Regions from separate parts of the Robertmurraya mesotrionivorans genome, predicted to be linked through region 2. Evidence: riboswitches for the same ligand, from Rfam matches in the RefSeq annotation. Region 2 holds a riboswitch; each other region holds the start of a gene.

Region 1 (5,665 bases), on a different contig from region 2:
TGATCTAGTACCTGAGAAGTTAAATGAGTTCAAACCAGAAAAGGGAATTTTGGGGTTGAGAAAAAGGAGGGAGTACCCTCCGATGGATATCGATATTTCTCTTTCTTTAAAACCATTGATGAAAGAGGGAATCTTATTATCTTTTAAAGATGCGGTACAAAGTAGAACGAAGATTGAAGTCCCTATTTGGGTCATTGGCGACTACATGAATATGGATGATATGTTCGAGGAGTACGAAAAACTGTCTAAAACCAAATTCGACGCAACCCTCACATTCGACAAAAAAACAAAGCAATGGCAGTAAAAAAGGTGTCAGACACCCTTCGTGGACAAATCGGCCTGATTTGTCCGTGTGGGGTGGACACTCGTGGTTTTATTGAGACTGATAGTATGTAACTAGTTCTTTAAGCTGGGATAGCATACGTTGTGTCTCCTTCTCTTCAATATTACTAATAGGAGAGATTTGAACCCAGTTATTGTGTTTCAAATACGCACTTTCATAGTGTAGTAAATAGCCATTCATCTCCATATCCTCTCCGATAAAGGTAGAGGGTATTTTTGTTGGGAATGGAATGGTCATAATGGTCGGACAGGAATGTTCTATCTTAGATAAGACATGGATGCCATGAGATTCGAGATTCTCCCGAATATACAGATATTGACGACCAATTCTTTCAAAAGGCTGTTCCTCTTCATAGGCTTCTAGTGACTGGTGAAGAGCGGAGATGAGATTTGATGAGTGTGTAAATGGGACTCCGTCGTTCTCTATATACCATCCGAGATCAAGATAGCCGGGAATCGTTTCATCTTTTTTCATGTAATGCTGGTGAAACACAATGGAAAGACCTGAATACGAGCCCAGTGCTTTACCGCTAACTCCTGAAGCAAGATAGATATTTGAGAGATTTATTGGCCTAGCCCCTATGGAACTAATAGCATCAAGGCAGATTTTTATACTCTTTTCCATGCAGGCTTTTTGCATATCATCCAAGGAGTTTAGAACACCAGTCGATGTTTCACAATGTGTGAACCAGATCCACTCAGGGTTATGCTTGTTAATGACCTCTTTTATTTCTTGCAGAGTAAATGATGTCCCCCAAGGTATTTCGTAACTTTCAAAAGATAAACCAGCACGGATGGCGTGACCTTGCAGTCGCTTTCCAAACTCCCCGTTAATAAAAATGACTCCGTTTGAAAGTTTTTTCAGCTGCATGGCGATGACTTCATTCGCCAACGTTCCAGACCCAAGAAGAAGCTGACAATTCGCAGCTTTGGTTAATCTCAAAAGTTTTTCTTTGACAGAGTTAAATAATGTTAGAAAGGCTTTAGAGCGATGAGAAATGGGTGGACTCATAAGTGCTTTTGTAACATCATCTGCTACCATAATAGGTCCGGGCATAAACCGGCTAGAAGAAATCCCTATGCGTGAAGAGACTTGTTTTTCAAAGGTGTCTCTTGTGATATACATGGGATGAAATTGTGCATCTTCTGTTCCAACTGGATCATGAAACACTGTGAAACCGAGTTGTGTATAAAGTTTGGTTTGTCTGGTGGTTCCCGATATAACCGCTGCGTCGTATCCTTGTTTGATACAGTAGTTGGCTAATAATTGTGAAAGTCCTAGAAACACTCTGCCGTTCCGATTTTTTGCATCAACAGCGAGGAGGCGAATTTCGCATAATAGATGAGCTTGAAAGGGAAGATGATCTTCTACAGGACCAATCTTTTTATCAATGGAAAAAGGTCGCTTATCTCGAACGGCAATCATTCCAATTAGTTGTTTGTTCTTTAGACAGATAAGGTACGTATTTTCAGCGTGAAAAGGGTCAACTCTTCTCTCTGTATCAGACTTTGGATGCTGTGGAATCTCTTCGACAAATGTACGATAATTTAGTTTGTGAATTTGCTCCATTTCTTCTTCGCTTCTTGCAATTTTGAAAAGCAAGCCCATTTGGTTTCCCCCTATACTCTTTCTTTAATATTTGTTCGATGAGCAAAAAGAATAGTGATTACTGTGAGTGCGATCATTCCGACGGAAGTGTATGTATAAGACTCAATAAAGAAATAGACCGGAAGAATGCATAGGCTTAGTAGACCAGCCATAGTAAAGCTGCGGAACAAGGAATATGTGATCGCGAAGCTAACGAGAATGACAAGTGTTACCGTCGGTTCAAAAGCAATGATTCCTCCGAGGAAGCTAGAGATCCCTTTTCCTCCCTTAAAGGAAAGGGTGATGGGCCAAATATGTCCTATAAGGACAAATAAAAATCCAACTAATTGAATCTCCTCTGAAAAGCCTAGCATTCTACCAAGAAGGATAACTGCCGCCCCTTTAGACGCATCACCTAAAAAGGTAGCGACAAAGGCCGACTTATTTAAATTTCGCCCGATATTACGGGCACCCACGTTTCCACTGCCTACCTTCCGAATATCAATCTTTCCAAACAATCTTCCAATAATGTATCCAAACATGATGCATCCAATGAAGTAGGAAAGGAAGAAATAGCCCACTACTACCATAGAACATGACCTCCACGCTATGTTGTATATATTCCATATTATGCTAAGCAAAACCTCTTCACAATAAGAAGTTACTGTCCACCCCAGGAGGACAAAAAGGCACGAAGTGTCCACGAGCGGTGACGGACACCCTCCGTGGACATTTTGCCCGATTTTGTCCACGAAGGGTGTCTGTCACCATTTTGTTAAAAAGGGGTTGCGTTTGTGGGGCTTTGTTAGTGTATAATCAGACGTAGCAGAAAATTTCATAATTCGACTAGTAGTAGGTGTCTTCATACTGAAGACTTAAAAAGGAAGTTGGTGAAATTCCAACGCGGTCCCGCCACTGTAAATGGGAGCAAGCTGCAAGTAATACCACTGTACGTAAAAGTATGGGAAGGTGCAGCAAGCAATGACCATAAGCCAGGAGACTCGCCTATTGCTATGCACCGAATTTCCTACGAGGATAGGAGTGGTGTGGCAGACCGTTACCTATTATTTGATTTCTATTTAGTGTAAAACGTCTATCATACCAGCATCTTCCTGCCTTTGTAGGAAGATGCTTTTTATTTTTTACATAACACAGGGGGAAAGAAAATGCGCCAAAAGTTTTACGCACTATTTGCAATACTCGTACTATCACTAGGAATTCTTGCTGGTTGTGGGAGCGCAACTGAAAAGGCAGAAGATAACCAAAACACAGAAGGTCAAACGGAACAAAGTGAACAACAAGCAGCCTTCCCACTTACACTTACTGATGCATTAGACAATGAAGTGGTTATAGAAGAAGAGCCAAAGACCATTGTTTCTTTAATTCCAAGTAACACAGAAATCGTGTATGAATTAGGTTTAGGTGAGAAGGTAGTTGGGATCTCTGATTATGATAACTATCCAGAAGAAACGGCTAATGTTGAAAAAGTCGGTGGCATGGAATTTAATGTGGAAAAAATCGTTTCATTAAATCCTGATATTGTTTTAGCACATGAATCTTCAGCTTTATCTGCAGAAGCGGGACTTACTCAATTAAAAGATGCTGGAATCACAGTATTTGTTGTCAACGACGCAGTGAATTTTGAGGAAGTGTACGAAACAATCAACCTAATCGGACAAATGACAGGAACAACAGAAGAAGCAGAAGCGCTAACAGCTGCTATGAAGGCAAAGCTTGACGAAATTAAGGAAAAAGCTGCAACTGTAACCGAAAAGAAAAAAGTGTTTGTTGAAGTTTCACCAGCACCAGACATTTACACACCAGGGAAGAACACATTCATGGATATTATGCTTCAAGTGATCAATGCTGAAAATGCAGCAGGAGATCTAGATGGTTGGGCGAGCATCGACCAAGAATCGATTGTTGAGAGAAATCCAGATGTAATCATCACTACGTACGGCTACTACTCCGAAGATCCTGTAGGTCAAGTAACTTCTAGAGAAGGCTGGGCAGATATGACTGCCGTGAAAAATAAGCAGGTTGTAGATGTTCATTCTGATCTGGTAACACGACCTGGGCCAAGGCTCGTTGAAGGGGTAGAGGAACTTGCAAAAGCCGTATATCCGGAAGTATTTAATAACTAATCGATTAGCAGCATACACAATGGGAGCCTCGTTTCTCCTGTTAGCTATTGTACTAGGCATTTCACTAGGAACTGTGAAAGTTCCTATCTTAAGTACGATTCAAATATTACTTGCACAACTTTTTCCGTTTGTTTCACTAGATGGAATTGACCAAATGCATGTAAATATCGTTTCGAATATTCGCCTGCCAAGAGTTATCTTAGCAGGACTTGTTGGAGCGGCTCTAGCAATTGCTGGAGCTGCCTTTCAAGGTTTACTTAGAAATCCACTTGCAGACCCCTATACATTAGGAGTTTCCTCTGGTGCTTCAGTTGGAGCAGTTGTTACTTTGTTTTTTCAGCTGTCGCTTCCAGTCATTGGGGCATTCACACTTCCTGTTCTTAGTATTTTGTTTTCTTTTATAACTATTTTCCTCGTATTAGGTTTCGCGCAAAAAATAGAGCGCTCCATGCGAGTGGAGACGATTATCTTAACAGGAATCATTTTTAGTTCCTTTCTCGGAGCCCTTATCTCCCTAATGATTGCCTTAACAGGTGAGGAGTTACGTCAGATTATTGGTTGGTTACTGGGAAGCGTTTCCATGAGAGGGTGGGTATATATAAAAATTATTCTCCCATTCTTCCTTATAGGATCAGCCATCTTAATTTTTAACGGAAAAGAATTAAATGCCATGTCGTTTGGAGAGGAAAGAGCTCATCATCTTGGAGTGAATGTCCAACGAAGAAAGCATATTATTTTGATGGCGGGGTCCATGTTAACCGGCAGTGCGGTAGCTGTTTCAGGTACAATTGGTTTTGTTGGATTGGTTATTCCACATTTAGCGAGAATGCTTTGGGGGCCAGATCATAAACATCTACTTCCGTTATCGATTCTTACTGGTAGTGCCTTTTTAATTTTAGCTGACTTAGTGTCAAGGACCATCATTGCTCCTATTGAGCTTCCAATTGGGGTGATAACCGCTCTGATCGGGGCACCTGTCTTTGCTATGATCCTACTAAAAACAAGAGCAGAAAGAAGTGGTTAACATGCTTCACATTCAGCATGTCAGTGGCGGATACGCTGGTAATTCTATAGTAAAGGATATTTCCTTTGAAGTGAAAAAAGGCGAGATGCTTGGTATTCTTGGACCGAATGGAAGCGGTAAGACCACGCTTTTAAAAATGATAAGTGGAATTTTGCCCGCCTCAAAAGGAACCATTTCTATTGATGGAAATAAGCTTTCCGATTATTCTCCCAAGGAACTTGCTAAGCTGATCGCGGTGCTGCCTCAGCATGCGGCAGATCCATTTTCCTACACGGTTAAAGAAACGGTATCGCTTGGGCGTTATGCCCATCAAAGAGGCTGGTTTCATAGCTGGAGCCCAGAAGATGAGGAAACCGTTCTACGAGTCATGGAGCAAACGGGAACATTGAGCCTTCAACATCGAAATATTCAAGATCTATCTGGTGGTGAGAGACAAAGGGTTTACTTAGCTCAGGCGCTCGCCCAGGAACCACGTATCCTTCTTCTTGATGAACCGACCAACCACTTAGATTTAAGCTATCAAAAAGAGTTGTTTGATCTGTTAAAAAAGTGGTCAAAGGAATGTGA
Region 2 (5,665 bases):
AGAAAAGGTTGGGAATGATTCACAGCTGGAACTGAGCACTGATCAAAAAATGCTCATGGGGCTCATGATGTTCATCGTTGGTTTCCTTGGACTTACCTTTCTTATTACATCCGGGTGTATTCTTTACTTCAAGCAAATGGACGAAAGCGAAGATGAGAAATCTAATTATACCATCCTACGTAAGCTCGGTTTTACTCAAGGAGACTTAACAAAAGGGATCGGCCTGAAACAAGTATTCAATTTTGGAATTCCTTTAGTCATTGGTCTTTCCCATAGCTATTTTGCTGTTCAATCAGGCTGGTTCTTTTTCGGGGCTGAGCTTTGGACGCCCATGGCACTAGTGATGATTCTATACACAGGCTTATACTCCATCTTCGGATTTCTGTCCGTGCTTAATTACAAAAAAGTGATCAAAAATGCACTTTAACTCCAGCCCATCTAGGCTGGAGTTTTTTCTTTTATATGGTCATCCCTGCTTCCGCAAAGGTGGGCATATGTTTCATCATGCTACATGCTGCCTCGACGATTGGAAAAGCAAGTGCTGCACCTGAACCTTCACCTAAACACAAATCCATATGAATGATCGGTTTTATCCCTAGAAGTTCACTTCCTCTTTTCCCTCCCGGTTCCGCAGATGCATGAGATGGAATTAAGTATTCTCTCACCCTTGGTTCAAGTGTTGCAGCGATGACCGCTGCCGCCGTTGATATATACCCATCGACAACAACAGGGACTCTATTGGCCGCTGCCGCAAGCATGACACCTGCCATCCCACCTATTTCAAGTCCTCCTACCTTTGCCAATACATCAATTCCATCCTCACGATTCGGTTGATTCACCTTTATTGCTTGTTTAATAACGTCTATCTTGTGCTTAATGCCTCCATCTCCAACACCTGCACCTCTACCGGTAATTTCTTCTGGTTTGAAGCCACCAATGACGGATAGTATGGCCGTGCTCGGAGTGGTATTACAAATGCCCATTTCTCCGGTTCCAAGTAATTGCACACCCTTTGCGATTTCCTCATTGGCTATTTCAATTCCTACCTCTATTGATCGAATGGCCTCTTCTCTTGTCATCGCTGGTCCTTTGGCTATATTATCGGTACCGTATTTGATTTTTTTTAAAATAACCCCGGCATCTGCTGGAATATCCCCGTTCACGCCTATATCAACAGTTACAATCTTGGCTCCGGATACTTTGCCAATTACGCAAACACCGGTTAAACCCTTAGGAAAATTCAGTGTCTGAGCAAGTGTGACTCCTTGAGGAAAATTAGTGATTCCCTCCTCGTACACTCCATGATCGGCCGACATAAGAATGATTGCTTTTTGATCAACACTAGGAATGGGTTTTCTAGTAATCCCAACGAGCTGTACAGCTAAATCTTCTAATCTCCCTAAACTTCTCGCTGGCTTTATTAAGTTGTCCACCCTCACTCTTGCAGCATCCATCATCTCCTGGTCAAGCCCCGTAATTTTTTCAATCGTCTGTTGTAATAATTCCATGTTTCTCTCTCCTTATTTTTAAAAATAAAAAAAGCCCATAGTTTATTCAGACAAGCTGAATAAACTACAGACTTTTCCATCATCTAGTATTCTTATAGCAATAAGGCAGGTCTCCTGGCTCTGGTTCATGGCTTCAAAGGCCTTCCCGGACATTCCTTTCATCCAGTGGCATATCTTTGAAGCTCCCCTTTACAGTGGTGGGACCGCTGAAGACTTTCACTTCATTCCCTATTCTCCCATGTGGGCACCTTATTGCTTTATTATTACATTTATTAATTCCAGATTAGCTCATTACTACAGGAGATGCAATCTCTTTAAACATTTCAATCACTTCTTCTTTTGTTGGCTGGAATGGATTACCCGGTGCACAAGCATCCGCTAATGCATTCGTGGCTAGTTTATCTAAATCCACATCCGTTACACCCAACTCTGCAAGGGTACTTGGAATTCCTACTTCCTTACAAAGAGCTTTAATCGCTTCAATCACTTCATCAGCGCATTGCTCATCTGTTTTTCCTTCCACTTGAATACCTGCTGCTTTTGCAATTAAACGGAATTTCTTCGGATCACGTTTCGCATTTTCTCTTTCAACAATCGGTAGAAGCATCGCGTTACATACTCCGTGTGGAAGATCGTACACGCCTCCAAGCTGATGCGCCATCGCATGGACAAAGCCTAGTCCTGCATTGTTAAATGCAATACCCGCTAAGAACATCACGTATGTCATTTGTTCACGAGCTTCAATATCATGACCGTCTTTTACGGCACGAGGCAAGTAGTTAAAGATGATTTCAACAGCAGCTAATGCTGTTGCATCTGTAACAGGGAAGGCACCTGGAGTCACGATCGCTTCAATTGCGTGGGTTAGTGCATCTACCCCAGTCGCAGCGGTCAAATCAGCTGGTTTATCAACCATAAGTTCTGGGTCATTTACTGAGATAGTTACTAAGCTGTTTTTATCTACCATAACCATTTTCACTTCTCGTTCCGTATCTGTAATTACATAGTTAATGGTAAATTCACTGGATGTACCAGCGGTAGTGTTGACAGCAACAATCGGAACCGATTTGTTCTTAGTCTTTCCAACACCTTCATAGTCTCGTAAATCTCCTCCATTTGTTACATAAAGTCCAATTGCCTTTGCAGCATCCTGAGGAGATCCTCCACCAATAGATACGATGAAGTCACAAGCATTTTCCTTAAACACTTCAACCCCTTCATACACATTTTGGACAGTAGGATTGGGTTTTACATCGTCAAAGATGACATATTCTAGATCAATCGTATCTAGTTCCGCCAGGACTTTTCCTGCTAAACCTGATTGATTCAAGAACTTATCCGTGACAACTAATGCCTTTTTCTGACCCAGTTCTTTTACAAGTGCTGGCAGTTCTTTTAAACAGCCTCTGCCCATTAGGTTTGTGCTTGGTACATAATACACACGTGCATTGCTCATCTTTTCTTCCTCCTCCAACAATTGTTCACTTTTTCACAAATGAATTTCAAAAAATACGAAAGGGTTTTCAAAACACCTTTCCTTTATACTTCCTATACTAATATCTTACTCCCCTACCTTCATACAATCAACAAAAATACAGGTTAATATCTTTGTTTATTTTTGATTTTTAACATTTTGGACACAAAGGTATTTTGTTTAATTCTGTTACCATAATAAAAAACAGACCTATCTTGGTCTGTTTTCATCTTATATATTTACAAATATTAATTTGACTTCCTTTTCTTCAAGCCTCTCTCTTGTCCGATCATCCATGTTTGAATCGGTAATAATGCTGTGCACTGCTGATAATGAGTTTATTTGAGAGAAGGCTCTTTTTCCAAACTTGCTTGAATCCGCCATTAAGATCACTTTATCAGCAATCTGAATCATATCCTTTTTTAATAACGCTTGCAATTCATTCGTATCACTAAGTCCACCATCTGGATGAATCGCCTTACATGAAAAGAACATTTTGTTCACATGGTACATTTTCAATGAACGTTCTGCTAGAGGACCAACATACGAAAGAGAAATCGACATAAGGTTTCCACCCGTTGAGATGACACGGATTTGTTCCTTTTTACTTAGCTCTAAAGCCACTTTAATCGAATTCGTTAATACCGTTAACGGCATGTCTGGCAGCTCTTTGGCCATATACCAAGCGGTTGTGCTCGCATCAAGAACGATTTGGTCCCCCGGCTCCACCATTTTTACCGCTTCTAACGCGATGGCACGCTTCTCAGCCGCTCTTGTAATTTCTCTTTCCAAATAAGAAACTTCATTGTCTTCCTTTTCAATACTTACGGCACCACCATGACTTCTTTCCAGCAAACCATCCTTTTCTAATTTTTCAAGATCTCTTCGAATGGTTTCTTCCGTCACTGAAAATATTTTGCTCAGTTCGGACACTCTTATACTTAAACGTTCATTGACTAGATCAACAATTTTCCTCTGCCTTTCAGCTACAAGCACGAACGGTCACCCTTCCCCGATTGAACGTTGATTTATATTTGATTATTTTTATTTTTATGTTAATTTCATGTTGAATTATAGCATATTCTTTGAAAAACAAAAAGATAGTAGACCCCCACAAAGGAAGATCTACTTATCTTTTTGTTATCTTTTTGATAGTACTTCGTTTTCGTATGCCTTTACTTCTTCTAACCAAGCTTCTTTTACAGGCACACCCATTTGTTCACAATAGTAATCCCAAATTGCTCCAAACGGATAGGTTTTAAATTCCTCCATTAATGCCAATCTTTCTGTAAAATTGCCTTCTTCTTGAAGCTGTTTTAATTTTTCGTTTGGCACAAGCATTGCGTATAATAGTGCCTTCACCATGTTTCTTGTACCGATTGTCCAAGCCGCTACACGGTTGATACTTGCATCAAAGAAATCAAGACCGATAATCACTCGATTCAGTGCATCGTTACGAACAATTTCAAGGGCAATTTCTTTTAGTTCATCATCTAAAATCACGACATGGTCACTATCCCAGCGGACAGGTCTTGATACGTGAAGAGCTACCTTGTCACTATATAAAAGCATCGAAGAAATTTTGTTGGATACCGTTTCTGTTGGATGATAGTGTCCTGTATCAAGCAAGCAGATTTTATCGTTCTTTAATGCATAGCCTAAGTAGAATTCGTGAGAACCAACCACATAAGATTCAGAACCAATTCCAAATACCTTGCTTTCTACCGCATCAAGATTGTATGACTCATCAACGGGTACAGCGAAAATTTTATCTAAAGAGTCCTTTAAGCGTTGTCTTGGAGTCAATCTGTCACTCGGAATATCTTTATAGCCATCTGGAATCCAAATATTTGTTAATGCTGGTGTTCCTAGTTCTTTTCCGAAATACTCCCCGATTTTTCTACTACCAATACAGTGATTAATCCAAAACTCACGGATCTCTTCATCTGGATGTGAAAGGGTTAATCCATCTGATGCTTTTGGATGTGAGAAAAGGGTTGGGTTATAATCTAGCCCTAATCCTTGTTCCTTCGCCCAAGCTACCCAATTTTCAAAATGCTTCGGCTCTAGCTGATCACGTTCTACTACTTCGCCGTTTGTTTCTGCGTAGATGGCATGAAGGTTTACACGATGTTTTCCTGGGATTAGAGAAAGTGCTTTTTCTAGGTCGCTACGTAATTGCTCAGGTGTCGTTGCCTTTCCAGGGTAGTTTCCTGTTACATCAATTCCTCCAGATAGCTCACTTGGATTGACTTCAAATCCTCCCACATCATCGCCTTGCCAGCAGTGGATAGAAATAGGCACTGACTTTAGCTTTTGTAATACGTCTTCTACATCGATTCCCCATTTTGAGTATGCTTGCTTAGCTAGTTCAAAGTTTTCCTTAATAGTCATGATATTCTTCCTCTCCGATTATGAGTTTGCTACTGATTTAGTAGGTTCGTATTTTTTCACTTCAAAAGATTGTTTGATGACAGAACGTGCTTCCTGTAAATCCGTAAATTCTCCTAATGCCATCAATTGAGCAACGATATTGCCAATGGCTGTTGCTTCAATCGGACCAGCCAGCACTTCCTTATTGGTTACGTCCGCGACAAGCTGATTCAGCATTTCATTTTGACAGCCACCACCGATGACATTGATCTTATCAAATGACTTTTCAAATATACTTTCTATTTCTCCG
Region 3 (5,665 bases), on a different contig from region 2:
AAGGAGGAATTCTGTTGAAAAGAAAACATTTGCCGTTGGTATATTCATGCTCAGGCTGTTCTTCAGCCGCACAAACCGCAAACTTAATCGCAATCAAAATGGATCGGGAGGACATTGCTGAAATGTCGTGCATTGCCGGTGTGGGGGGAGATGTAAAACCACTAGTAAAAACGGCAAAATCGGGCAGGGAGATCATCGCCATTGATGGCTGTCCGTTGGCCTGCACGAAAAACTGCCTCGCAAGGCACGAGGTTCAGCCAACCCATCATTTTGAACTTTCCAATTTTAATGTGGTAAAGAAAAAAGGGGAAGACCCAGACTTAGATGTGTTTATGGAGACTTATGAGAGAATAGTAGAGCTTATTTAATCAATAAAGGATATGTTCAAAAGGAACATATCCTTTTTTCTTTTAGATCGATAAACGAAACGCTTCAGCTATTGACCCAAACTAGATCCCACCACAAAACAAGGAACAATACCTCTTATCATTTCAATGTAAACGCATACAAATCTTATTGAATAAAACCACAAAATTATTATATATTTCAACGACCGAAACAATTTACTTTAGCAATGCAATGTTATAGAATGGTAAAGTTACAATCTTAGGAAATTATGAATCTTTATTTTTAAATGAAAGGCGAGAGGAACTTGAACAATTTAACAGGTACAAAGCGTTTACAGCTGGCATTGCTTCTAGGGTCTCTGGCGATCTTAGGTCCGTTTACCATCGATATGTATTTGCCTTCTTTTCCGACTATTGTAGAAGAGTTCGGTACAACGGCATCCTTCGTACAAATTAGTTTAACTTCTTGTTTGTTGGGCTTAGGACTGGGGCAATTGATTATCGGTCCAATGAGTGATGTGCAGGGACGGAAAAAACCACTATTAATATTCCTTATTATGTATTTAGTTGCCTCTGCCATTTGTGCATTTGCTCCGAATATTTATTTCTTTATTGCTGCTCGTTTCTTGCAAGGCTTTTCAGCAGCAGGCGGGATCGTTATATCGAGAGCGGTCGTTCGTGATAAGTTTAGCGGAAGAGAATTAACGAAGTTTTTTGCGTTATTAACATTAGTAAGTAATCTAGGTCCAATTATCGCTCCTGTTGCAGGTGGCGCGATTCTAGCCTTTACGAATTGGACGGGAGTATTTGTCGTTTTAAGTGTTGTCGGTCTAGTTTTATTTTTTACCGTATTTTCAAAGCTGGAAGAATCACTTCCAACAGAGAAGCGTGTACCAAGTAATATTGGGCAAACATTTAGGAACTTTGGAACTTTATTAAAAGATCGTCAGTTTACAGGATATGCCTTTACACAAGGATTTATTGTGGCCGGAATTTTTGCTTATGTTTCTGGTACTCCATTTGTGTATCAAAATATTTATGGAGTTTCACCACAAGTATTCAGCTTATTATTTGGTTTGAACGGAATTGGCTTGATTCTTGGAAGTCAGGCAGTAGGGAAGTTCGTAGACGTAATATCTGAAAAGACATTTTTAGTCATAGGTCTGACCATTTCAAATGTATCAGGTGCCATTCTTCTTGTTGCGTTATTACTAAAGGCTCCTTTAATTGCGGTTGTTATTCCTATCTTCTTCTTCGTTGCCTCGATCGGGATTATTGGAACTACATCGTTTTCACTTGCCATGGAGTCACAAGGGCATATTGCAGGTAGCGCGTCGGCCTTACTAGGGTTACTACCATTTATCCTAGGCTCTATTTCATCACCACTTGTAGGCATTGCAGGAGAGAATTCTGCCATTCCGATGGGATCCATAATCTTTGGTGCTAGCTTTTTAGCTTTTCTTTCGTATTTTCTTTTCGTACGAAAGGCTTCCGTCGTAAAACCAGCTATCGAAGAACCTGGGAAAATCTCAGTATAATATCTAGACGCTATCCAAAAAGGGTAGCGTCTTTTCTTTTAAAGATATCATTCAAATTACTAAATTACGAGCATGTGTATGAAGTTAAATTAATAAAAACATCTAATACTTAGAACGCCATGTGGGTTCCGTTTCAGTAGGAAATCTGTCGTGTTCGTTATATAAGTAGTTGAAAAATAAGAAATATTCATCTAATATAGAATCTAACTTAATTGAATAGTTTTCCAAAAAGTTAAGATGCCAAGATGGCTTAATAGGGAATCTGGTTAAAATCCAGAGCTGTACCCGCAACTGTAAGTGTGGACGAAATAAGAATACCACTGTGTACATATGTGATTCGTATGAATATGGGAAGGTCTTAGAGTAGGAAGAAGCACGAGTCAGGAAACCTGTCTTACTTTTAAACGTTTCAGTTTCTCCGGGAATAGAGAAGGTGTTTCGATGGTGAGAAGGGACCGTATTTCTGTTTGTCTTTTCATGCTTTCGTTTCATCCGTTCATTCCTGTGAGCGGATTTTTTTATGGAAATCTTTCTTTGGGTTGATAACTTCATAGTTTACTTAATAGGTGCAAAAGAAAAATCTTTTGCTTAAAAGGGAAGCACGGTGAAAAGCCGTCGCGGTACCCGCCACTGTATTGGGGAGCTTTGTTACAAATGGTCACTGAGTAAAATCGGGAAGACGTAACAAAAGCAAGGAACCAAAGCCAGGAGACCTTCCTATAAAGTGTGTCACATACCTACGGGACTATAGGTAGATGTGTAGAAGATATACCTTCCGTATGTTCTTATGCACCTCTATTTGTAGGGGTGCTTTTTTTATTAGATAAATTTAAGGGAGTGGAAAACATGACAACATGGAATTTAAAGGGGACAAAGCATCACATCTTGATTTGCAATGGAAGTAGTTGCATGAGAAAAGGGGGAGAAGAAGTAACGCAAGCGATTCGTGATGAAATTACACAGTTGGAGTTAGACGACGAAGTACATACAACAAGAACGAGATGTAATGGAAGATGCAAGGATGCTTGTGTCACCATCGTGTATCCAGAAGGCACCTGGTATAAAGCACTTACAGAGGACATGGGACGAGAAATCGTTCGGAGTCATATCGGACAAGGAAAGATACTAAAAGAATCCGTTATTTATACATACAACCAGGAAGGCTTCGTAGCACCTGAAAACTCAGATAGTATTGAGGGAATTTCGAAAAAAGTGAAAGAAGAGGTATAACCTATGGAATTTATCATGTTTGCTCTGCTTGCTGTTTTTATTGGCATGAGGCATGGGATCGACGGAGATCATGTAGCAGCGATTGCCGACATGGTTGGCAGTGAGCAGCAAAAGAAGAAACAACTTACTCTTGGTGTGATGTATGCGATTGGGCACGGAATGATTGTAATGGTTATTGGAGTGTTATTTATTTATATTGGTTTACACCTTCCAGATACAACGAAGCAAATACTAGAAATGCTCGTTAGCTTCACCCTTATTTTGCTCGGAATGTTTATTATTTGGTCAATTTTTCAACAAAAGAAAGATTACGAGTATAAAAGTCGACTAAGAATTGTCGTTGAGTTTTTCAGCAACATCGCTAGTAAGGTGACATCAGGAACAAAAACGAATCAACTATCACCTACAAAGCTCGGTGCCATTGGAGCGTTTATTATTGGCATTCTTCACGGCATTGGTGTAGAAAGCCCTACGCAAATCGCGATTATTTCTAATGCGATAGGGCTTGATAATTTAACCGTCGCCCTTATTCAACTGACTTTATTTGTCATTGGGTTACTCATCGCTACGATAGGAATTACATTCTGTTTATCATGGGGATTTATGAAAGCTAGAGTGAAAGACAAGCTGTTTTTACTATTAGGCACGGTAACAGGCGCCTATAGCCTAGTACTCGGAATTTTTATGATGGTGGAACTAATGAAAGGAGGAGCGTAATTGAAAGGAAAGCTGTTAGTCATCGGTTTTGGTCCCGGAAGTGAGGAGCATATAACGGACCGGGCAAAAAAAGCTCTACAAGAAAGTGATATGATCATTGGCTATAAAACGTATGTGGAACTGATTGAAGGATTACTAGACGGTCAAGAAATCATCAGTACAGGGATGACTGAAGAAGTAAGTAGAGCTCAAGAGGCAGTGAGGCAGGCCGAGCTCGGAAAAAAAGTGGCAGTGATCTCTAGTGGAGATGCGGGTGTGTACGGAATGGCTGGCCTTGTGTACGAAGTATTGGTGGAAAAAGGCTGGAAGCAAGACACGGGTGTTGAGGTCGAAGTGATTCCAGGGATATCAGCCATCAATTCATGTGCTTCGCTATTGGGTGCCCCGGTCATGCATGATGCCTGCACGATCAGCTTAAGCGACCATCTGACACCTTGGAGCTTGATTGAACAAAGAATTGAAGCTGCTGCTCAAGCCGATTTTGTGATTGCTTTGTACAACCCAATGAGCGGGAGAAGAACCCGACAAATTGTTGAGGCGCAACGGATACTATTAAAATACCGATCGCCAGAGACACCGGTTGGACTTGTGAAAAGTGCTTATCGTGATCGTCAAAGTATTATGCGAACCACATTAGAAGACATGCTGAATCACGAGATTGGCATGTTAACAACGGTGCTAATTGGAAACTCGTCGACGTTCTATTACGACGACTTAATGATTACCCCAAGAGGTTACCAACGAAAGTATACATTGAGCCAAAAGGAACAACCATTGAAGCCACATCAACGATTGAAAAAGGAAGCAGAGCCATGGGCATTAGAGCAGGTGGAGGTGGCTAATACGTCTAGAGAAATTGCGGATGAAGCATTACAGCTGATATTAGGCGAAAGCAATCAACCAAAAGCGTACATCCAACAACCCATTCAATCAATCTTTGAAGTGTCAGTTAGTCCGGGTGTTGCAAACAAAAGATTTACCCCGAAGCAAATGATCACACTAGCTGAGATCGTTGGAGATGACGGAAGCATGGAGTATAGCCAGGATCATCATATTAAACTTCAAGTTCCAACCTCTAACCCAGATCTTGTTGTAAGTGAACTTGAAGAAGTAGGTTTTCTTCTTGCCCCTGTTGGCGATGTGTTGACACTTAAGGCCTGCGATTTTTGTGAAGGAGAAAAGAAGGATAGCATTCCTTATGCAGAGTCGTTACAAGCAAAACTTGGTGGAATGGAACTACCAAAAGAACTGAAAATCGGCTTTAACGGTTGCGGAATGGCGTGCTTTGGTGCGGTTCGTGAAGATATTGGCATTGTATTTAGAAAAGGTGCCTTTGATTTATTTTTAGGTGGAAAAACAATCGGAAGAAACGCACACTCCGGACAAATTGTCGCAGAAGGGATTGCTTCGGACGAAATCGTTGGACTAGTTGAGAAAATCGTACAAGAGTACAAGAAAAATGGGCATCCGAACGAGCGTTTCCATAAATTCTTTAAGCGTGTGAAGTACGTGTGCGGCTTTGAATTTCAAGACGTATCACCATCGTTAAAAATTGAGCCCGCACCATGTGGAGATTAGAGAGAGAGGACTTGCAGTTTCTATATATTTATATATGAAGGTTATTAGTGAGTTGATTTTAGGATGTAACGGTCTTCATTTGGTTGATGAAGACCGTTACAAAGAGAATTACCTGTGGAAACGACCTTCATTCGGCTTATGAAAGACGTTACGAAGCAAATATATCGAGCTAACGTCCTTCATCCAGCTTATGAATCTATTAAATTAAAAGAGCATCCACAAAAACATTTAAGGAGGAAAAACATGAAAGCTATT
Region 4 (5,665 bases), on a different contig from region 2:
TAAATCAATTGCTTCTTGAGCTCTCGTTACCTCCTCCGACATAGGGGAACTGATAACCTCTTTTTCTTTTACTAGCTCACGTATTAAGTCCACATATGTCTTAAATCCAACAATTATATCGCTCTCAAATATCGCTTCTTTTGCTCTTTCTGTTATATGTTTTTCATGGCCTGGCCCTAAGCCAACGATAAAAATAGATCCTGTCATTGAAACCTTCCTCCTACAATTCTTTTTGAATGGATGAATGGATTTTCGTTTTTCAGTAAGGTCCGTAACAAGGAAAAGAGTTGATCTTGATTCATTGGGACGAACACACTGTTAATAGGTTTAATTAATTCGTCATATACTTCTAGCATCCATGGTTTTCGTAGCTGACTTCTTTGTAGCCTTTCCTCATTCTGAAAAGCATCATATGGACACCCCTGAAACAACAAGCACCCATTGCTAATGATCATAATTTCATCAGCCCATTCATACGCAAAATCAACATCATGTGTTGATAAGACAATCGTTTTTCCTTGTTCATGAAACTCATTTAATAGTTCGATCATGGATTGTGTGGAAATGGGATCCAGCTGAGCAGTTGGTTCATCTAGCAAGAGGACCTCAGGGTTCATCACGAGAACTCCAGCTAGAGCCACCTTCTTTTTCTGCCCTTGACTTAGAAAATGAGTCGGCTTTCCCTTTAAGTAGGTAATTCCTGTTTTCTCCATAATGTCGTCTGTTCTTGTTTGAATCTCAAGTTTGGAACATCCTAAGTTTCTTAAACCAAACATAATATCTTCCTCAACGATGGAGGAGAAAAGCTGAGAGTCAGGGTTTTGCAATACAAGTCCAACGAGTTTTCTCAACTCCTGTAAAGTAGAACGAGTGTATGAAAGCTCCTTCTCCTTAAAAAAAACGGAGCCCTTCGTTGGCTTTAAGATTCCATTCAAATGAAGAAGCAATGTTGATTTCCCCGCACCATTATTCCCGAGCAATGCAATCTTTTTCCCCTTTTTAATAGAAAAAGAGATATCCTGAAGTGCTGCTTCTTGCTCGTTGAATACTTGATAAACATTTTTGAATTCAAAAAGAGTTGAACTCATACGAAAACTCCTTAACTAGTAAAATTCAGTAATAGAACAGCTAGAAAAAATACAGTAATAAAGCCAATATGGATTACAGAATAGTTTTTTCTTTCGTAGGACGGGTCATACAACGTTCCTCCACCACGAGAATCGATACTGATTTGAAGTTCTTTTGCTTGATGGTACGTTTTTATAAATAAAGATGTTACTAGTCGGCCAGCTGAAAATAGCCCCGATGATATAGATTGATACCCAAGTCTACTCTTTTGTGAGACGTAAATATCAGTAGCGGTTTCAAGCAATAAAAACAAGTATCGATACGTTAACATCATGATTTCTAGCAGTAGTGTAGGCACCTTCCATCGATGCAAGAGACATACGATCTCATTAATCGGAGTGGTAAGGATGAGAAAGTACAAGCAGCATATACTGCTAAAAGAACGGATAATAAGCGGGACCACCACTTCCACCTGATCCGGAAGAAAGTATAAATAAACGTTTGCTAGCTTTATTAAAAGAATGGCTTGGTGAACACCCGTTGATGGGGCAGCTGCTATGGAAAGGACGATAGATACACTTCCTATGCTTAAAAAGGAAAGTGGGAGCAAAAGAAGTTTTCCATAATAGCTGATAGGGATTTTTGCCACGAATAAAATAAATACACTCATCACAATAAGTACTAGAAAGGAAATCCAACTGTTTTTTAAAAGCAAGACTAGTAGAAGACTTCCCATGCTAAAGACCATCTTTTCAAAACTATTCACGTGATTCAGTTTGTTTATATGAGCGAAATAATCGATCTGTAGCATTAGGAACGATCATTTCTAGAAAGATATTTCAGCTTGGCACGTGAAAAGCCGATAAAGTAACCAATGACAACCGATCCAATCGAGGCTTGAACGGCAAACAACAAGCTCTCTACCTCACTGCTGCTTGGTTTCCAAAGGTTTTCTATCCATGGTGTGTAAGATGGAGCAAGCTCCGCAATAACGGCAATCGCTTCCGTATCTGTCCCTGAAAAACTGGCACTACTCTTGAAGATAAGCGGAATGGCAACAAGAAAAATAATCAGCATGAAAAGCAAACGATTCTTTTTCATGAGCTAGTCTCCTTACGTAGAAAGTTGAGCATTTGTAATTCATTGGCATTGTATTTTAGTAGAAAATTCATCACAATCACAGTAATGATTCCTTCTGAGAGTGCTAAAGGTATTTGTGTCACCCCAAATACGGAAATAAATTTTATGAATGAACCTACGAACCCGCTAGCTGGGTCAGGGAACGCAATCGCTAGTTGAAGAGAAGTCATGGCATATGTAGCTAAATTGCCTAACGCAGCAGCAAGGAAGATCGCAAATTTCATGTTGATCTTTACGCTTTTGAGCAGGATATAAACACCGTACGTAACGAAAGGACCGACCACAGCCATAGAAAAGGCATTTGCACCAAGCGTACTTATTCCACCGTGAGCTAGTAATAATGCTTGAAACAGCAAAACGATAAATCCGACTACACACATAATGATTGGGCCAAAAAGGAGGGTTCCTAATCCGACCCCCGTAGCGTGTGAGCTACTTCCCGTTACCGATGGGAGCTTTAATGCGGAAAGAACGAAAGCAAAGGCCGTACTTAAACCGAGCATCGTTTTTATCTCTGGCTGAATCACCACTTTCTTTCGGGCCGTATGAATGCCTGCTGCTAAAAAAGGAAGGAGGAGTATCCACCAAATCATCGCCCACTTCATTGGTAGAAATCCTTCCATAATATGCATCGCGTACGCATCAGAGTTGGATCCAACCCAGAAATAGAGGATTCCTGCACCAATTAGCACCAATTTCTTGAGATTACTCATTCACTGTACCTTCCTTCTAATAATCTAGCCCGACGATGGCTGGAACGTTTTGCTCATAGTAATGTTTAACCTCTCTCATTTCTGTGACTAAATCTGCTGCCTGAACGATATCCTTCTTGGCCTCTCTTCCAGTTAGTACAACATGGAGACCGTCTCTTCTTTTTTGAAGCGCTTCCAACACCTCTTCCGTCGGGAGGATATCTTCAATGGAGAAACGAGAAATCGCTAACGCATTATTAATCTCATCCAGAATAAGCACATCAACTTCATTGCTTTGTAAAAGATCCTTGGCTAATCCCCAGGCATTTTTTAAAGCCTCGCGATGTTCGTCTGGCGTTTTCGTCCAGGTAAAACCTATCCCCATTGGATAAATATCGATTCCTAGTTTCTGTAAAACGGTACGTTCACCCACACTACGATCAGGTGATTTAATAAATTGAATGATTTTTACTCTTTTCCCCTGACCAATCGCTCTTACGGCGAGCCCAAGGGCGGCCGTTGTCTTTCCTTTTCCTTCCCCGGTGTATACGAGTAGTTGACCTTTGTTCGCCATTCTTTTTCACTCCTATTACGGCATGTTTGTTACATACTGAGCAAAAGAAAAACACTTCCCCTTGGAAGTGTTAACAATGTCCGTGAACATTTAGTGAGCAAAAAAGGCCGTCACCTAACACCTCCCCTATCCTCGTAGGTTGGTACCATTCTTGGCTTAGGCAGGTCTCCTGGCTTGTGCTCATCACTCACTACCCCTTCCCGTGTTTTTGTACACAGTGGGTGTTGTAGCTTGCTCACACATACAGTGGCGGGACCGCATTGGCATTGAACCAATTTCCCTTTAATCTTTTCTGTTTGAAAAGAAACCTAAGTCTTTTTGTATTTGTTTTTTTGTATTTATTTGGATTATACTCCTCAGAAAGGGATAGTGAGAAGTGCTCGAAGCTGACTTTTTGGAAGTTTCATAATATACCCATAATTCCGATGAATAATTGTCACATTTTTACTAAACAGACGCTTCCAATAAATGTTCTATACTCGCCTCAACCAGGAGCTTCCTTTGCCCTTTTTCCAGTCGTATCAACGTTAAACTCGTTCCCTCACTGATGGGAGCAGACCAGAAATTTTTTAATGAAAGCTTTTTCACTATCGATAAAAATGCCATGATGGTTACCCCATGAGTGACAATTAGCACTTTCCCTTCCACATACGTTCTTTCGATTTCCTGTAGAAAGTCTTCGACTCTAGTAATTACGTCTGTAAAGGTTTCCCCTCCATCGTTGCCATATCGCTCTGGAGCATTCCAATAATGATCATACTCCGATGGAAACTCACGATAAATTTCGTCCTCCGTTTTCCCCTGCCATTTTCCTAGATGAATTTCCATTAAACGTGGATCTGTCTTTATGTTTGTTTCATTTGGTCGGATAAGCTTCGCGGTGGTATAAGCCCTTCCACTGGGAGAAGAGATCACCTCATCAAAAGGGGTATCAGCTAAGTAGTCTCTTAACCGCTTAGCATCCTCCACTCCTTTTTTTGTAAGGGAGGAATCCAGTCTACCCTGCATTCGCTTTTGTACATTCCACGTGGTTTGTCCATGCCTAGCAATATATAAATCAACCATAATGGTCACTCCCTGTTGAATTTCAAAAAGTTAGTTCATGATAATAATGTCCTGAAAGTTCCTTTACCATATGCCCTTTATTAGCTGGAAATGCGATCAGGAAGCAGGTAGATGGTCCAGATGTTTTTTCTAAATTGATCACACTCGTCACTTCACTTTTTATAAAATCTCGGTTTGAAAATAGACGATTCAATTCATAAAGTATCCCTTTTGATCCAACAGGCATTAAGACAGCACCATCTAGGTTTGAAAGCTCCTTCACTAATCGTAAGGGAGCTACTTCTGTTTCCTGCTCTATTACTTCATTTCCAACAAGAGGAAGACCAATAACCGCCACTTTCGTATCCTCTAGAAAGGGAGTTGCGCTCAAGGGAGCATGGCTTATTCTTTTTCCTAATACCGTTAATCCGACGGCAGATTGGACAAGTGAAAAGTTACTTTCGGTGCTTCCATTGATCTGAATGTCTGGTACATCAAGCTCAAGTAGACCTTTCGTAATTCCTTTTATGAGTCCTTCCCACGCTTCCTCTCCACAGAAATTTTGAAGAATCACTGCTTCGGGAATAGCTCCTGCACAATAGCATTCCATGGCTGCTACACGAAAGGTGTAATAACCAACGATATCGTAAGGAACCTGTACCTCATCAAGCTCTTTTAATCCGATCGCTCCGCTATTATCAGAAGCTACCACAAGGGTTTCTTTTCCCATTTTAAGTAATTGGACATCTCTCATTTTTGAAACTTCCCCGCTACTGCTGGTTTCATTATGCTAGCTAAACGAGGAGCAACGATCACAGCTAAAACGGTATTAAGGACAGATGCAATCAGTAAAGATGGAACCATACTAATATAAAATGCTTTTGATATTAAAAAGATAAATGGCAGTGGAGCTGCAAAGGTATTACCTAGCACGAATAAAATAGATGCCGTCCACTTGCTGCCTTTTTGATAAAAATAAGCAAATATCCATGTAAGCATTGCCATTTCGATAGCGATTAAGAAATGCATAGGTCCAAGAGGCATTCCTCCAATTAACGCAGATACCATATGTCCTAATCCACCGACGATCGCCCCAGGGATTCCTCCTAAAAGCGCGGCAGCAACGATTGCTGGAAACGAATCGAGC

Evidence for each region. Region 2 has a riboswitch for cobalamin ahead of cobT (nicotinate-nucleotide--dimethylbenzimidazole phosphoribosyltransferase). Riboswitches for the same ligand answer to the same signal wherever they lie in the genome.
Region 1: another riboswitch for cobalamin. It lies ahead of ACRX5O_RS18320 (ABC transporter substrate-binding protein); the one in region 2 lies ahead of cobT (nicotinate-nucleotide--dimethylbenzimidazole phosphoribosyltransferase).
Region 3: another riboswitch for cobalamin. It lies ahead of ACRX5O_RS04995 ((2Fe-2S) ferredoxin domain-containing protein); the one in region 2 lies ahead of cobT (nicotinate-nucleotide--dimethylbenzimidazole phosphoribosyltransferase).
Region 4: another riboswitch for cobalamin. It lies ahead of cobO (cob(I)yrinic acid a,c-diamide adenosyltransferase); the one in region 2 lies ahead of cobT (nicotinate-nucleotide--dimethylbenzimidazole phosphoribosyltransferase).

The regions. Positions count from the first base shown of each region.
Region 1 is NZ_JBPCCH010000014.1:6,017-11,681, reverse strand. It holds gene ACRX5O_RS18335 (hypothetical protein) at 1-304, shown strand, start outside; gene ACRX5O_RS18330 (aminotransferase class V-fold PLP-dependent enzyme) at 374-1,951, opposite strand; gene ACRX5O_RS18325 (glycerol-3-phosphate acyltransferase) at 1,963-2,520, opposite strand; cobalamin riboswitch at 2,768-2,953, shown strand; gene ACRX5O_RS18320 (ABC transporter substrate-binding protein) at 3,097-4,074, shown strand; gene ACRX5O_RS18315 (FecCD family ABC transporter permease) at 4,037-5,098, shown strand; gene ACRX5O_RS18310 (adenosylcobinamide amidohydrolase) at 5,100-5,665, shown strand, end outside.
Region 2 is NZ_JBPCCH010000015.1:45,752-51,416, reverse strand. It holds gene ACRX5O_RS18975 (FtsX-like permease family protein) at 1-427, shown strand, start outside; gene cobT (nicotinate-nucleotide--dimethylbenzimidazole phosphoribosyltransferase) at 459-1,508, opposite strand; cobalamin riboswitch at 1,596-1,775, opposite strand; gene ACRX5O_RS18965 (iron-containing alcohol dehydrogenase) at 1,792-2,964, opposite strand; gene ACRX5O_RS18960 (DeoR/GlpR family DNA-binding transcription regulator) at 3,214-3,978, opposite strand; gene rhaA (L-rhamnose isomerase) at 4,123-5,376, opposite strand; gene rhaB (rhamnulokinase) at 5,395-5,665, opposite strand, start outside.
Region 3 is NZ_JBPCCH010000002.1:180,145-185,809, reverse strand. It holds gene ACRX5O_RS05005 (putative zinc-binding protein) at 15-368, shown strand; gene ACRX5O_RS05000 (multidrug effflux MFS transporter) at 653-1,885, shown strand; cobalamin riboswitch at 2,104-2,296, shown strand; cobalamin riboswitch at 2,433-2,620, shown strand; gene ACRX5O_RS04995 ((2Fe-2S) ferredoxin domain-containing protein) at 2,732-3,115, shown strand; gene ACRX5O_RS04990 (HoxN/HupN/NixA family nickel/cobalt transporter) at 3,119-3,832, shown strand; gene cobJ (precorrin-3B C(17)-methyltransferase) at 3,833-5,410, shown strand; gene ACRX5O_RS04980 (sirohydrochlorin chelatase) at 5,654-5,665, shown strand, end outside.
Region 4 is NZ_JBPCCH010000004.1:24,848-30,512, reverse strand. It holds partial or broken gene cobJ (precorrin-3B C(17)-methyltransferase) at 1-207, opposite strand, end outside; gene ACRX5O_RS08595 (energy-coupling factor ABC transporter ATP-binding protein) at 204-1,088, opposite strand; gene cbiQ (cobalt ECF transporter T component CbiQ) at 1,100-1,879, opposite strand; gene ACRX5O_RS08585 (energy-coupling factor ABC transporter substrate-binding protein) at 1,879-2,169, opposite strand; gene ACRX5O_RS08580 (energy-coupling factor ABC transporter permease) at 2,166-2,921, opposite strand; gene cobO (cob(I)yrinic acid a,c-diamide adenosyltransferase) at 2,938-3,474, opposite strand; cobalamin riboswitch at 3,617-3,801, opposite strand; gene ACRX5O_RS08570 (histidine phosphatase family protein) at 3,922-4,539, opposite strand; gene ACRX5O_RS08565 (ATP-binding protein) at 4,562-5,272, opposite strand; gene ACRX5O_RS08560 (ECF transporter S component) at 5,269-5,665, opposite strand, start outside.